One region of the Streptomyces sp. NPDC002476 genome, then DNA from elsewhere that is predicted to be linked to it. Evidence: riboswitches for the same ligand, from Rfam matches in the RefSeq annotation. Region 1 holds a riboswitch; the other holds the start of a gene.
What was found. A riboswitch is a leader RNA that binds a small molecule or an ion and turns the genes downstream of it on or off. The one in region 1 is predicted to bind cyclic di-AMP.

Region 1 (7,050 bases):
CGAGGAGGTTCCGGCGCGGGCGCTGATGGCCGCCTACCGGCTCCCGCACGACGGCACCCGCGAGTGCGACGCAGCGGATCTCGCGCTGACCGTGCTCGGTGGCGGGGAGTCGTCGCGGCTGCACAACCGCCTGGTCCGCCGTGACCGTACGGCCGTGGCGGCCGGATTCGGGCTGCTGCGGCTGGCGGGCGCCCCGTCGCTCGGCTGGCTGGACGTCAAGACCTCCGGCGGTGTCGAGGTGCCGCGGATCGAGGCGGCGGTCGACGAGGAGCTGGCCCGGTTCGCCGCCGAGGGCCCGACGCCCGAGGAAATGGAGCGCGCCCAGGCCCAGCTGGAGCGCGAGTGGCTGGACCGGCTCGGTACGGTCGCGGGCCGCGCCGACGAACTGTGCCGGTTCGCCGTGCTGTTCGGCGACCCCCAGCTCGCCCTGACCGCGGTGCAGCGGGTTCTGGACGTGACGGCGGAGGAGGTCCAGGCAGTCGCCAAGGCCCGGTTGCGGCCCGACAACCGGGCGGTGCTGGTCTACGAACCGGTCGAACCGGCCGATTCCGCGGATGCCGCGGACACCGACGAGACCGACGCCGACACGCACGAAGGAGCGGACAAGTGACCGACGCCGCCGCGACTGGAGTTTCGATGCAGTTCCACCCCCAGCCGGCCCCCGGCGTCGCCCGCCCCTGGGCTTTTCCCGCGCCGGAGCGCGGTTCGCTGCCCAACGGCCTGACGGTGCTGCGCTGCCACCGCCCCGGCCAGCAGGTGGTGGCGGTCGAGATCGTCCTCGACGCCCCGCTGGACGCCGAGCCGGAGGGGCTGGACGGCGTGGCCACGATCATGGCGCGGGCCCTGTCCGAGGGCACCGACAAGCACACCGCCGAGGAGTTCGCCGCCGAGCTGGAGCGCTGCGGTGCCACGCTCGACGCGCACGCCGACCACCCCGGCCTCCGGGTTTCCCTGGAGGTCCCGGCCTCCCGGCTGGCCAAGGCGCTCGGACTGGTCGCCGAGGCGCTGCGGGCCCCCGCCTTCGCCGAGAGCGAGATCGAACGGCTGGTGCGCAACCGGCTCGACGAGATCCCGCACGAGCAGGCCAACCCGGCGCGCCGCGCCGCCAAGCAGCTCTCCAAGGAGCTCTTCCCGGCCGCCTCGCGGATGTCCCGGCCGCGCCAGGGCACCGAGGAGACGGTGGAGCGGATCGACGCGGGGGCGGTGCGCGCCTTCTTCGAGGCCCATGTCCGGCCGTCCGCGGCGACCGCCGTGGTCGTCGGCGACCTGACCGGCATCGACCTGGAGGCTCTGCTCTCCGAGACACTCGGCGACTGGTCGGGCGACACCGTCGAGCCGCGCCCGGCCCCGCCGATCACCGCCGACGACACCGGCCGCGTGGTCATCGTGGACCGTCCGGGCGCGGTGCAGACGCAACTGCTGATCGGTCGGATCGGACCGGACCGGCACGACAGCGTGTGGCCCGCCCAGGTGCTCGGCACGTACTGCCTGGGCGGCACGCTCACCTCCCGGCTGGACCGGGTGCTGCGCGAGGAGAAGGGCTACACCTACGGTGTCCGCGCCTTCGCCCAGGTGCTGCGGTCGTCGGCCCCGGACTCGGACACGGGCGCGACCGGCGCCGCCATGCTCGCGATCAGCGGATCGGTGGACACGGAGTCGACCGGACCGGCGTTGGAGGACCTGTGGACGGTCCTGCGGACGCTGGCGGCCGAGGGGCTGACCGACGAGGAGCGCGAGACCGCGGTGCAGAACCTCGTGGGTGTCGCGCCGCTGAAGTTCGAGACGGCGGCCTCCGTGGCGGGCACGCTGGCCGACCAGGTCGAGCAGCACCTCCCCGACGACTTCCAGGCCCACCTGTACGCGCGGCTCGCGGCAGCCGGCACGGTCGAGGCGACCGCAGCCGTGGTCAGCGCCTTCCCGGGTGACCGGCTGGTGACGATCCTCGTCGGCGACGCGTCCCGGATCGAGGAGCCGGTCCGGGCCCTGGGCATCGGTGAGGTGTCGGTGGTCACCGGCTGAGCGGTACGCCGTCACGGTCCCCGGCCGCCTCCTCGGGCGGAGACGCCGGGGACCGTCCCGGCGTCCCGGCCCAGTCGGTCCGGCGGCCGGGCGTCCGGCGCCCCGTTCCCGTACGGGGCAGGTGCCGGAGCACAGCCGCGGGCCGGGCCGTTCCGGGTACCGAACGGGGGCGGCCCGACCGGCCCGGTGGCCGGGCGTGGAAGGCCCCTGTGAGCGATGTCTCGCCGGGGTCTTCCCCATGTTCGGTTCCGGTCGCCGGGTTGGTCGCCGGGTTGCCCGTACGACCTGTGGCATGCGCTACAAAACGGCTTGTCCGTTTGGTGAACGAATGTGCTCGCGCTTAGCGTCGACCGGGCTGCCGGCCACTCGTATGTCGCGACCGCGACGCACCGGACAGCCATCGCCGAGTCCCCGCCGGGCGTGAGCCCTGGGGAGCCGGGGACCCAATGAAGTCCCTGGGGTGAATCGGAAACCTGAGCCTCGCTGAGGCCGGGACCTCCGTAGGAGACCTTCCTGCTCCGAACCCGTCAGCTAACCCGGTAGGCGAGAGGGAAGGAAAGGATCAGCCACTTCATGGCGTTCACCCGTGCCACCGGGAAGCATCGCCCCCCCGGGCGACTGACGCGCGGCAGCGCGAGGATCGCCGGCGTCGCGGCGCTGGCCACCACCGGCGTCATCGGAGGCGCTGCTTCCCCGGCCCTCGCCGCGGACGCCGAGACCTCCGCGGTCGGCGAGATTGGCCTGAACCAGGTCATCGCCATCCAGGACGTCATCGCCGACCGGATCGACGCACAGGCCGACGCGCAGCAGCGCCGGGCCGACCTCATCGCCGAGGCGAAGGAGGCGGCCCAGCGGAAGGCCGAGGCCGAGAAGCGCGCCCGGGCCGAGGCGAAGGCCAGGGCCGAGGCGAAGCGTGCCGCCGAGGCGCGGGCCGAGAAGGCGCGTGCCGCCCGCTCCGCCGAGCGCACCCGCCTGGGCCTCTTCCAGCTCCCGGTCGCCGGTTCCTACGTCACCACCGGCTACAAGTCCAGCGGTTCGCTCTGGTCCTCCGGCAGCCACTCGGGCATCGACTTCCACGCCGCGTCCGGCAGCTCCGTCGTCGCCGTCGGCGCCGGTACGGTCGTCGAGGCCGGCTGGGGCGGCGCGTACGGCAACAACATCGTGCTGCGGATGACGGACGGCACGTACACGCAGTACGGGCACCTCTCGTCGATCGGTGTCCGTGTCGGCCAGAGCGTCGGCGCGGGCCAGCAGATCGGCCTTTCCGGCTCGACCGGCAACTCCACCGGACCGCACCTCCACTTCGAGGCCCGGACCACGCCCTCCTACGGATCCGACATGGACCCCGTCACGTATCTGCGTGCCCACGGCGTCTCCCTCTGACCGACGGCCGACCCGCGAACCGCCTCCCGAAGGCCCCGGCAGCACGCCGGGGCCTTCGGCCTGTCCGGGGCGCCCGTCCGCCGGTCCGCCCCTTGCGCGACCGTCCCGGATCCCGGGAAGAGGCACCCGGGGCCGGGAAGGGATCCCGGGGGCCGGAAGACGAAGGAGCCGCGGTGCCGGTGGGCGGCACTGCGGCTCCTTCGCGGGAATCGGTCCCGTACAGAAGTCCGGAAGTCCCGGGAGCGGGAATCCCGGAACGTGGCTCAGACGGTCTCCGGGAGTTCGTCGAGCCCCTCCGCGACCAGCTTCGCCAGGCGGTCCAAGGCGGCCTCGGCGTCGTCCGCCTCGGATGCGAGCACGATCTCCTCGCCGCCCTGCGCGCCGAGCCCGAGCACCGCGAGCATGGAGGCGGCGTTCACCGGGGTGCCGTCGGCCTTGGAGATCGTCACGGGGATGCCGGACGCCGTGGCGGCGCGGACGAATATGGAAGCGGGGCGGGCGTGCAGGCCCTCGGCCCAGCCGACGTTGACGCGGCGCTCAGCCATGGTTCTGCCCTTCATGAATCAATAGTTGTCTAGACCATTCCCTCATGTGGTGCGCGGTGCTCCGGCCGACCCGCGCCACACCCACGAGCGGTGCCGCAACGCCGTTCGGCCCCCCTCAGACTGCCCCGGCCCCGGCGGCTACGCGAGTGGTGGACGAGCCGTAGTCTGTGCCCATGCAGTCCTCGACGGAGCAGAGTCCGCATCACGCCTATCCCGACCACTGGGAAGCGGACGTGGTCCTCCGTGACGGAGGCACCGCGCGGATCAGGCCCATCACCACGGACGACGCCGAACGCCTGGTCAGTTTCTACGAGCAGGTCTCCGACGAGTCGAAGTACTACCGCTTCTTCGCCCCGTACCCCCGGCTGTCCGCCAGGGACGTGCACCGGTTCACCCACCACGATTACGTCGACCGGGTGGGGCTCGCGGTCACGGTCGGCGGCGAGTTCATCGCGACCGTCCGCTACGACCGGATCGACGGACGGGGCAGGCCCGCCTCGGTGCCCGCGGACGAGGCGGAGGTCGCCTTCCTGGTCCAGGACGCGCACCAGGGCCGGGGAGTGGCGTCGGCACTGCTGGAGCACATCGCCGCGGTGGCTCGCGAGCGCGGCATCCGCCGCTTCGTCGCCGAGGTGCTCCCCGCCAACACCAAAATGATCAAGGTGTTCCGGGATGCCGGCTACACCCAGCAGCGGAGCTTCGAGGAAGGTTCCGTCCACCTCACCCTGGACCTCGAACCGACGGCCGAGTCCCTCGCCGTCCAGCGCGGCCGTGAGCAGCGGGCCGAGGCGCGCTCCGTGCAACGGCTGCTCGCCCCCGGCTCCGTGGCCGTCATCGGCGTCGGCCGGACGCCCGGCGGTGTCGGCCGCGCGGTCCTGCGCAACCTCCTCGCGGCCGGATTCACCGGCCGTACGTATGCCGTGAATCGTTCCTTCGCCGCCGACCAGGACACCATCGACGGCGTCCCCGCCCACCGCCGCGTCGGCGAGATCGGCGAACCGGTGGATCTCGCGGTCGTCGCCGTCCCCGCCGAGCGCGTACCGGAGGTCGTGGCCGACTGCGGCGAGCACGGCGTCCAGGGTCTCGTCGTCCTCTCCGCCGGATACGCCGAGTGGGGTGCCGAGGGCAGGGACCGGCAGCGCGAACTCGTCCGCCAGGCACGCTCGTACGGGATGCGGATCATCGGTCCGAACGCCTTCGGCATCATCAACAACGCCGAGGCCGTCCGGCTGAACGCCTCCCTCGCCCCCGAGCCGCCCGAGCAGGGCCGCATCGGGCTGTTCACCCAGTCCGGGGCGATCGGCATCGCCCTGCTCTCCCGGCTCTACCGGCAGGGTGCGGGGCTCTCCACCTTCATCTCCGCGGGCAACCGGGCCGACATCTCGGGCAATGACTTCCTCCAGTACTGGTACGAGGACCCGGACACCGACGTCGCCCTGCTGTACCTCGAATCGTTCGGCAACCCGCGCAAGTTCATGCGGCTCGCCCGGCGCACCGCGGCCGTGAAGCCCGTGGTCGTGGTGAAGGGCGCCCGGCACACCGGCGCCACCCCGCCCGGCCACGCCGTACCCGTCAGCCGGATCCCGGACGCGACGGTCTCCGCCCTCATGCGGCAGGCGGGCGTGATCCGCGTCGACACGGTGACGGAGGTGGTCGACGTGGGTCTCCTCCTCGCGGACCAGCCGCTCCCGGCGGGCCCCCGGGTCGCGATCCTCGGCAACTCCGAGTCGCTCGGCCTGCTCACCTACGACGCCTGCCTGACCGAGGGGCTGCGTCCGCGGCCGCCCCTCGACCTCACCACCGCCGCGACGCCGCAGGACTTCCGGGACGCCCTGACCGAGGCCCTCGCCGCCGACGACTGCGATTCGGTGATCGTCACGGCGATCCCCTGGGTGGGCGAGGACGGCGAGGCGGAGAACGGCGGCGGGGAGGTCCTGGCGACCGCGCTGCGCGCGGCGGCGGCCACCGGTCCCGCGAAGCCCGTGGCCGTCGTCCACGTGGAGATCGGCGGGCTGGCGGAGGCCCTGGCCGTGGCCAGTGGCACGGCCGCGCCGCGCACGGCGAAGCCGTCCTCCACGACCGGGGAGCCCGCGGACACCCGGCCCATGACCACCCGGCCCATGACCACCCGGCCCGCGACCACTCGGTCCGCGTCCGTCCCCGCGCACGCCCGCACCGCGCCCGCCGGAGCTTCGGGCACCCGGGAAGCGCCGGGCGGCCAGCGCGGCCAGGGCGCCCGGACCACCCCGGCCGGACCGGGAACGGCCGGACCGGGAACGGACGGCCACGGAACGGACGGCCCGGGAACGGACGGCCGCGCGGGCCGGATCCCCGCCTACCCCGCCGCCGAACGGGCCGTACGAGCCCTGGCCGAGTCGGTGCGGTACGCGCAGTGGCGGCGGCAGGCCGCCGTACCCGGCAAGGTGCCCGAGTTCCTCGACGACACCATCGACGAGTCGGGTACCGCCGAGCTGATCGACACCCTTCTCGGCCCGCCCCCCGCCCCGCGCGGCAGACAGCTCACGCCCGACGAGGCGTGCGCGCTCCTCGGCCGCTACGGCATCGCCGTACGGCCGACACTGCCCGCCCCCGACCCGGAGGCCGCCGTCGCCGCCGCGGCACGGATCGGCTATCCCGTCGCGCTCAAGACCACAGCGCCCCATCTGCGTCACCGGGCCGATCTCGGCGGCGTGCGGCTGGACCTCGCGGGCGAGGATGCGCTGCGCCGCGCGTACGGCGAGCTGACCGACCTGCTCGGCAGGCCCGCCGAACTCCAGCCCGTCGTCCAGGCCATGGCGCCGCGCGGGGTCGACACCGTCGTGCGGGCCTCGATCGACCCGGCGGCGGGCGCCGTTCTCTCGTTCGGGCTCGCGGGCGCGCCCTCCGAGCTCCTCGGCGACACCGCCCACCGTCTGGTTCCGGTCACCGACCGCGATGCCGCGGAGCTGATCCGGTCCATCCGGGCGGCCCCGGTGCTGTTCGGCTGGCGGGGCGCGGCACCCGTGGACACCGCGGCGCTCGAAGAACTGCTGCTGCGGGTGTCCCGGCTGGTCGACGACCACCCGGAGGTGGTCTCCGTCGCCCTGGAACCGGTCGTGGTCGC
Region 2 (7,050 bases), on a different contig from region 1:
GCTCCTCGACCTGGTCCAGATCATGGACCGGATCCGCAACGAATGCCCGTGGACGTCGCGGAAGACCCACAAGGGGCTCGCCAAGTACGCCATCGAGGAGGCGTACGAACTCGTCGAGGCGATCGAGGACGGCGACCGCGACGAACTGCGCGAGGAACTGGGGGACGTACTCCTCCAGGTCGTCTTCCACGCCCGGATCGCCGAGGAGGGCGGTCCCGGGGAGGGGGAGGAGCCCTTCTCCGTGGACGACGTGGCCGCGACCCTCGTCGAGAAGCTCATCCACCGCCACCCGCACGTCTTCGGCGACGAGACCGCCGAGACCCCCGAGGACGTGCACGCGCACTGGCTGCGGACCAAGGCCGTCGAGAAGCGGCGCGAGTCCGTCACCGACGGGGTGCCGCTCGGCCAGCCCGGGCTGGCGCTGGTGGCGAAGCTGGCCTCCCGGGTCCGTACCGCCGGCCTCGACGTGCCGTTGCCCACGGGCCGGGGCATCGGCTACGAACTCCTCGACCTCGCCGTGCGCGCCGAGAAGGACGGTGTGGATCCCGAGGCGGCGCTGAGGGCCGCGGGCCGTGCCTACCGGGATGCCATCCGGGCGGCCGAGGGCAACGCCTGACCCGGCTGGGCGTCGGCAGGCGCCTCCGGGGCGCCGGGGTCGCCCCCGAAAGACGGGGATAACGTCAAAGGGTGAACCACAGCCCCGCCGACCGACCCGCCGATCAGACCGTGGGCCGCCCCGTCGACCACGTCACGGAGGCCCCCGCCGACCGCCCCGCGCAGGCCCCGGCCGAGGCCCCCGCCACCTGTCCCGCGGGCGCTCCCGAACTCTTCACCTGGGAGTTCGCCACCGACCCGTACCCGGCCTACGCCTGGCTGCGCGAGCACAGCCCCGTGCACCGCACCTCGCTGCCCAGCGGCGTCGAGGCGTGGCTGGTGACCCGGTACGCGGATGCCCGGCAGGCGCTCGCCGATGCTCGGCTCTCCAAGAACCCGGCGCACCACGCCGAGCCCGCGCACGCCAAGGGGAAGACCGGCATCCCCGGCGAGCGCAAGGCGGAGCTGATGACGCATCTGCTGAACATCGACCCGCCGGACCACACCCGGCTGCGCCGCCTGGTCTCCAAGGCGTTCACCCCGCGCCGGGTCGCCGCGTTCGCGCCGCGCGTGCAGGAGCTGACGGACGGGCTCATCGACCGCTTCGCCGCCGAGGGCCGGGCGGACCTCATCCACGACTTCGCCTTCCCGCTCCCCATCTACGCGATCTGCGACCTGCTCGGCGTCCCGCGCGAGGACCAGGACGACTTCCGGGACTGGGCGGGCATGATGATCCGGCACGGCGGCGGCCCGCGCGGCGGCGTCGCCCGGTCGGTGAAGAAGATGCGCGGCTATCTCGCCGAACTCATCCACCGCAAGCGGGAGAACCCGGGGGACGACCTGATCTCCGGGCTGATCCGGGCCAGTGACCACGGCGAGCACCTCACCGAGAACGAGGCCGCGGCCATGGCCTTCATCCTGCTCTTCGCCGGTTTCGAGACGACCGTCAACCTCATCGGGAACGGCCTCTACGCCCTCCTTCGCAACCCGGAGCAGCGCCACCGCCTTCAGGACTCCCTCGATGCCGGGGAGAGCGGACTGCTGGAGACCGGGATCGAGGAACTGCTGCGGTACGACGGTCCGGTGGAACTGGCGACCTGGCGGTTCGCCACCGAACCGCTGACGCTCGGCGGCCGGGACATCGCGGTCGGCGACCCCGTCCTTGTCGTGCTCGCCGCCGCCGACCGCGACCCGGCACGCTTCGAGGACCCCGACACGCTCGACCTCGCCCGACGTGACAATCAACACCTCGGATACGGGCACGGCATCCACTACTGCCTCGGCGCGCCGCTCGCCCGACTGGAGGGACGGACCGCGCTCGCCACGCTGCTCAGGCGCCTTCCCGACCTTCGGCTCGCGGCGGAACCCGCCGATCTGCGGTGGCGCGGAGGGCTCATCATGCGCGGACTGCGCACGCTCCCCGTCGAGTTCGGACCCCGGCTCGCCCGACCTATTTCTGACGTGACGTCAGATCTGTGATGTGCGCGTGATCGGCGCTGCATCGACTTGTGACACGCGTTCGAGTCCGGTTAGGTTCACCGTTCGACCCCACCAGGTCGCTCGACAGAACTCGTCCGTCACACGGAAGGCAACCTCATGGGCTCCGCGAACGGCAGACACCGTCGCCCTCGTCAGGCACCCGCCATCGTCGTCGCGGCAGGCGTGACCGGATCCGCCATCGCCATCCCGCTGCTCGGTGCCGGCGCCGCGCAGGCGGCCGACTCCACGACCTGGGACCGGGTCGCCGAGTGCGAGAGCGGCGGTTCCTGGAGTGCCGACTTCGGGAACGGCTCCTACGGCGGCCTTCAGCTCACCCCGGAGACCTGGAAGGCGTACGGCGGTGAGGCGTACGCCCCGCGCGCCGACCTCGCCAGCCGCTCCCAGCAGATCGCGGTGGCCGAGAAGATCCTGGGCGACCGGGGTCCGCAGGCGTGGCCGAGCTGTGCGCCCCTCTCCGGCCTCGCGACGGGCGGGGGGCTGCCGGGGGTCGATCCGGGGGAGACCTCCTCCGGGAAGCCCGCGGGGGGTGCCGGGACGGAGAAGGACGCGAAGGAGACGGGCGGCACCGGGGCGGAGAAGGGCGCGCAGCGGGCTGACGAGCCGTCGGAGTCCTTGCCCGACGAGGACGTCACGCCTTCGGGCCGTGCCGGGAAGCCGGACGCCGGAACCGGGCCCGGGTCCGATGTCACGCCCTCGCCCGCCGGGTCCGCTGCTTCACCCGCCGATACGCACCGTTCGACCGAATCGGTGGATATGGGCGATTCGGGCACCTCTGTCACTCCGTCAGAGTCGCCCGGGGGCTCGGAAGGATCCGGGGCGTCGGGCGGCAAGCATCGCGGCGCGCCGGCCGCCGAGGATGAGCGGGGCGCCGACGGGGGTGTCGGCCGCGAGTCGGGCCGTCATGCCTCGCGCGACGGCGGCGGGCGCGACGCGGCCTCCCCGGCCGCCGGCGACACGTACACCGTCCGCCCCGGTGACAACCTCTGGGTGATTGCCGACGAGCGGAACGTCCCCGGTGGCTGGCCCGCGCTCTACGAGGCCAACAAGGAGGTCGTGGGCTCCGATCCGGACCTCATCCTTCCTGGCCAGAGCCTTGAGGTCGACGCGGAGACCCGTTGAGGCCGGTCCCGGTAGCCGACTGACGGACCCTCAAGAACCGGACGCTTTCGGAGGCCCGTGCACCTGCGTGCGGGTGAGACATGGGTCTCTTTGCGTCAATTGGCGTGTGGCGCCTGGAGTCCCGTCCGTATCGTGCCCCACCTGCGAAAACGACGGCTCCTCACATGCGAGTGAGGGGTGATTGTCCGATGTGTCCATCTTTGAATGTGAGGCTTATATGTGTTTACGGTCGTAACCGCTCGCACCGCGGGCCCCGTCGACCGTCACGCCGAATCCTGCCGTCGGTCGGAGGGAACAGACGCGTTCAAGCGCCGTAGGCAGGAGCGGGGGACCCAGGTAGGCGTCGGCCCCGATCGTCGTGAGACGCATCGGGACCGGCTTGGGGTGAAGTCGCGTGCTAGGACGTGCGACCGGGCAACTCACTCGGCCCGAACCCGACAGCTCACCTCGTAGGCGTCGGTGAGGAGAGTTCCATGCTGTTTTCCGGCAAGGGCAAGCATCGCCGCCCGTCCAAGGCCGTCCGTGTCGCCACGCTCGCCGGAGTCGCCGGCTCCGCCGTCGCCGTCCCGCTGATGGGCGCGACCAGCGCTTCCGCCGCCTCCGTCGCCACCTGGGATGCCGTCGCCCAGTGCGAGTCCGGTGGCAACTGGTCCATCAACACCGGCAACGGCTACTACGGCGGTCTGCAGTTCTCGCAGTCCAGCTGGGCCGCCGCCGGCGGTCTGAAGTACGCGCCGCGCGCCGACCTGGCCACCAAGGCCCAGCAGATCGCCGTCGCCGAGCGGCTCCTCGACATGCAGGGCCCGGGCGCCTGGGGCTGCGCCTCCGCCGGCAACCTGCGCAACGACAACGTCGATCCGGGCGTCGACACCTCCTCGAAGAGCTCCGGCACCGCCAAGAAGCAGAGCACCCAGGCGGCCCCCAAGCAGCAGGCCCAGCCGGAGAAGGCCGAGCGGGCCGAGGCCCCCGCCTCCCGCTCCGACCGTCCCGCCGCCCCGCGGACCGAGTCGAAGAAGACCGTCACCACCCCGACCGGCGAGAAGGTCAAGAAGGGGGACGGCGAGTACGAGGTCGTCTCCGGCGACTCCCTCAGCGAGATCGCCGCCGCGCACGGTGTCGAGGGCGGCTGGCAGCGGCTGTTCGAGCTGAACAAGGACATCGTCGAGAACGCCGACCTGATCTACCCGGGTCAGCAGCTGCACCTGACGAAGTAGTCAGGGCCCCTCTCCTCTCCGGATGCCCGGCCCGGCGCGAGCCCCTGCGCGCCGGGCCGGGGCGTCTGCTCGGTCGGAGCGCGCGCCGCGCGCCGACGCGCCACCGCGCGTCCCGCGCCCGGGCGTGCGCCGCTCGTGTGCGGCGAACTTCGTTCGACTGTTTTAGTCCTGATCCGTAATATTCTGGCCATTTGCCCGGGATCACGCATTCTCGGGTCCTTTTTCGTCCCAGGGGGCGGGCGGTCGTCGGGCCGAGCGGGCGGGGCCGGTTAGGCTCTTGTCGCAAGGCCAGAGTGACCCTGCAGAACCAGTGTCATATCCCAGAAGGAGATGCCTCGTGCCGTCCATCGACGTCGTCGTAGCCCGGGAAATCCTCGACTCCCGGGGGAACCCCACGGTCGAGGTCGAGGTCGGCCTCGACGACGGCAGCACGGGGCGTGCTGCCGTGCCGTCCGGCGCCTCCACCGGTGCCTTCGAGGCCATCGAGCTTCGCGACGGCGACCCCAACCGCTACCAGGGCAAGGGTGTCGAGAAGGCCGTGCTCGCCGTCATCGAGCAGATCGGCCCGGAGCTCGTCGGCTACGACGCGACCGAGCAGCGGCTGATCGACCAGGCGATGTTCGACCTGGACGCCACCGAGAACAAGGGCTCGCTCGGCGCCAACGCCATCCTCGGCGTCTCGCTGGCCGTCGCGCACGCCGCCTCCGAGGCATCGGACCTGCCGCTGTTCCGCTACCTCGGCGGTCCGAACGCGCACCTGCTGCCCGTCCCGATGATGAACATCCTCAACGGTGGGTCGCACGCCGACTCCAACGTGGACATCCAGGAGTTCATGATCGCCCCGATCGGCGCCGAGTCCTTCTCCGAAGCCCTGCGCTGGGGCGCCGAGGTCTACCACACGCTGAAGAAGGTGCTGAAGGGCAAGGGCCTGTCGACCGGCCTCGGCGACGAGGGCGGCTTCGCGCCGAACCTGGAGTCGAACCGCGCCGCCCTCGACCTCATCATCGAGGCCATCAAGGAAGCCGGCTACGTCCCGGGCAAGGACATCGCGCTCGCGCTCGACGTCGCCGCGTCCGAGTTCTACAAGGACGGCACGTACGAGTTCGAGGGCAAGTCCCGCTCGGCCGCCGAGATGACCGAGTACTACGAGGAGCTCGTCTCCGCGTACCCGCTGGTCTCCATCGAGGACCCGCTGTACGAGGACGACTGGGCCGGCTGGAAGATCATCACCGACAAGCTCGGCAGCAAGGTGCAGATCGTCGGTGACGACCTGTTCGTCACCAACCCGGAGCGCCTGGCCCGCGGCATCGAGGAGGGCACCGCCAACGCCCTGCTCGTCAAGGTCAACCAGATCGGTTCGCTGACCGAGACCCTGGACGCCGTCGAGCTCGCCCAGCGCAACGGCTTCAAGTGCATGATGTCGCACCGCTCCGGCGAGACCGAGGACGTCACCATCGCCGACCTCGCCGTCGCGGTGAACTGCGGCCAGATCAAGACCGGCGCCCCGGCCCGCTCGGACCGCGTCGCCAAGTACAACCAGCTGCTGCGCATCGAGGAGATCCTCGACGACGCCGCGGTGTACGCCGGCCGCTCGGCGTTCCCCCGTTTCAAGGGCTGAGCCCCGAGGACGTTCCGGGGGCCGAACCCCGCGGACCGGGCCTTCGGGTCCCCACGGCCGGTCCCGGCCCGCGGGGACCGGATGGCCCCGGCCTCCGTCCGTCCCCGCACGCGGTCCCGTACCGTGTGCGGGGACGGACGTGTGTGAAGGGGAGGCGGAGACATGGCCGCGAAGGACCGGGACCGGTTCTCCACCGCGACCCGGCTGCGACTGCTGGGCGAGCAGACCGCGGCCCGTGTCTACCGGTCGCAGACCCGTCGTCAGGACCGCCGCTCCCGGCTCACCGGCCGGGCCGCCTTCCTGGCCCTCGTCGTCTGCTCCCTCGTGGTCGCGCTCGCGTACCCGATACGGCAGTACGTGTCGCAGCGGGACGAGATCGCCGACCAGGAGCGGCTGGCGCGGGAGGCCCGGGCCCGTACCGAGGAGCTGCGCGACGAGAAGGCGCGGCTCCAGGACGACGCGTACGTCAGGCAGCTGGCCCGCAAGCATCTGCACTATCTTCTTCCCGGGGAGACGGGCTACACGGTGATCGACCCGGACGCGGTCAAGGAACGCGACGGCGAGACGGACGGGTCCGGCCGGCCGTGGCACGCGAACCTCTGGGACGGGGTCGACAGCGCCGACCGCAGCTGACCGCGTCCACCCGCCCCCGCCCCGGAAGGCCGGCCCCTCGGACTTCCAGCCCCACGGACGCCCGGACCCCCGGACTTCCGGTCCCTCGGACCTTCGTCCTTCAGGCCCGCGGATCCCCGGCCCCGGCCCCGGATGCCCGGCCCCCTCCGAACCGTCAGAACCCCAGAACCTAGGCAGGCATGGAAACCCCCCCTCCGCAGACCGAGCCCACCGAGCCCACCGAGGCGGACATCGCCGCGTTCCAGCAGCAGCTGGGCCGCCCGCCGCGCGGGCTGCGCACGATCGCGCACCGCTGCCCGTGCGGCAACCCGGACGTGGTCGAGACGCAGCCCCGGCTGGAGGACGGCACGCCGTTCCCGACGACGTACTACC

Region 2: another riboswitch for cyclic di-AMP. It lies ahead of ACFYXM_RS07810 (transglycosylase family protein); the one in region 1 lies ahead of ACFYXM_RS25180 (M23 family metallopeptidase).

What each region holds. Positions count from the first base shown of each region.
Region 1 is NZ_JBIARH010000025.1:3,294-10,343, reverse strand. Features, by position in the region: gene ACFYXM_RS25190 (M16 family metallopeptidase) at 1-610, shown strand, start outside; gene ACFYXM_RS25185 (M16 family metallopeptidase) at 637-2,019, shown strand; cyclic di-AMP (ydaO/yuaA leader) riboswitch at 2,411-2,580, shown strand; gene ACFYXM_RS25180 (M23 family metallopeptidase) at 2,593-3,402, shown strand; gene ACFYXM_RS25175 (HPr family phosphocarrier protein) at 3,666-3,947, opposite strand; gene ACFYXM_RS25170 (GNAT family N-acetyltransferase) at 4,121-7,050, shown strand, end outside.
Region 2 is NZ_JBIARH010000005.1:99,059-106,108, reverse strand. Features, by position in the region: gene ACFYXM_RS07825 (nucleoside triphosphate pyrophosphohydrolase) at 1-616, shown strand, start outside; gene ACFYXM_RS07820 (cytochrome P450) at 727-2,073, shown strand; gene ACFYXM_RS07815 (transglycosylase family protein) at 2,191-3,213, shown strand; cyclic di-AMP (ydaO/yuaA leader) riboswitch at 3,513-3,684, shown strand; gene ACFYXM_RS07810 (transglycosylase family protein) at 3,687-4,427, shown strand; gene eno (phosphopyruvate hydratase) at 4,765-6,045, shown strand; gene ACFYXM_RS07800 (septum formation initiator family protein) at 6,208-6,678, shown strand; gene ACFYXM_RS07795 (DUF501 domain-containing protein) at 6,858-7,050, shown strand, end outside.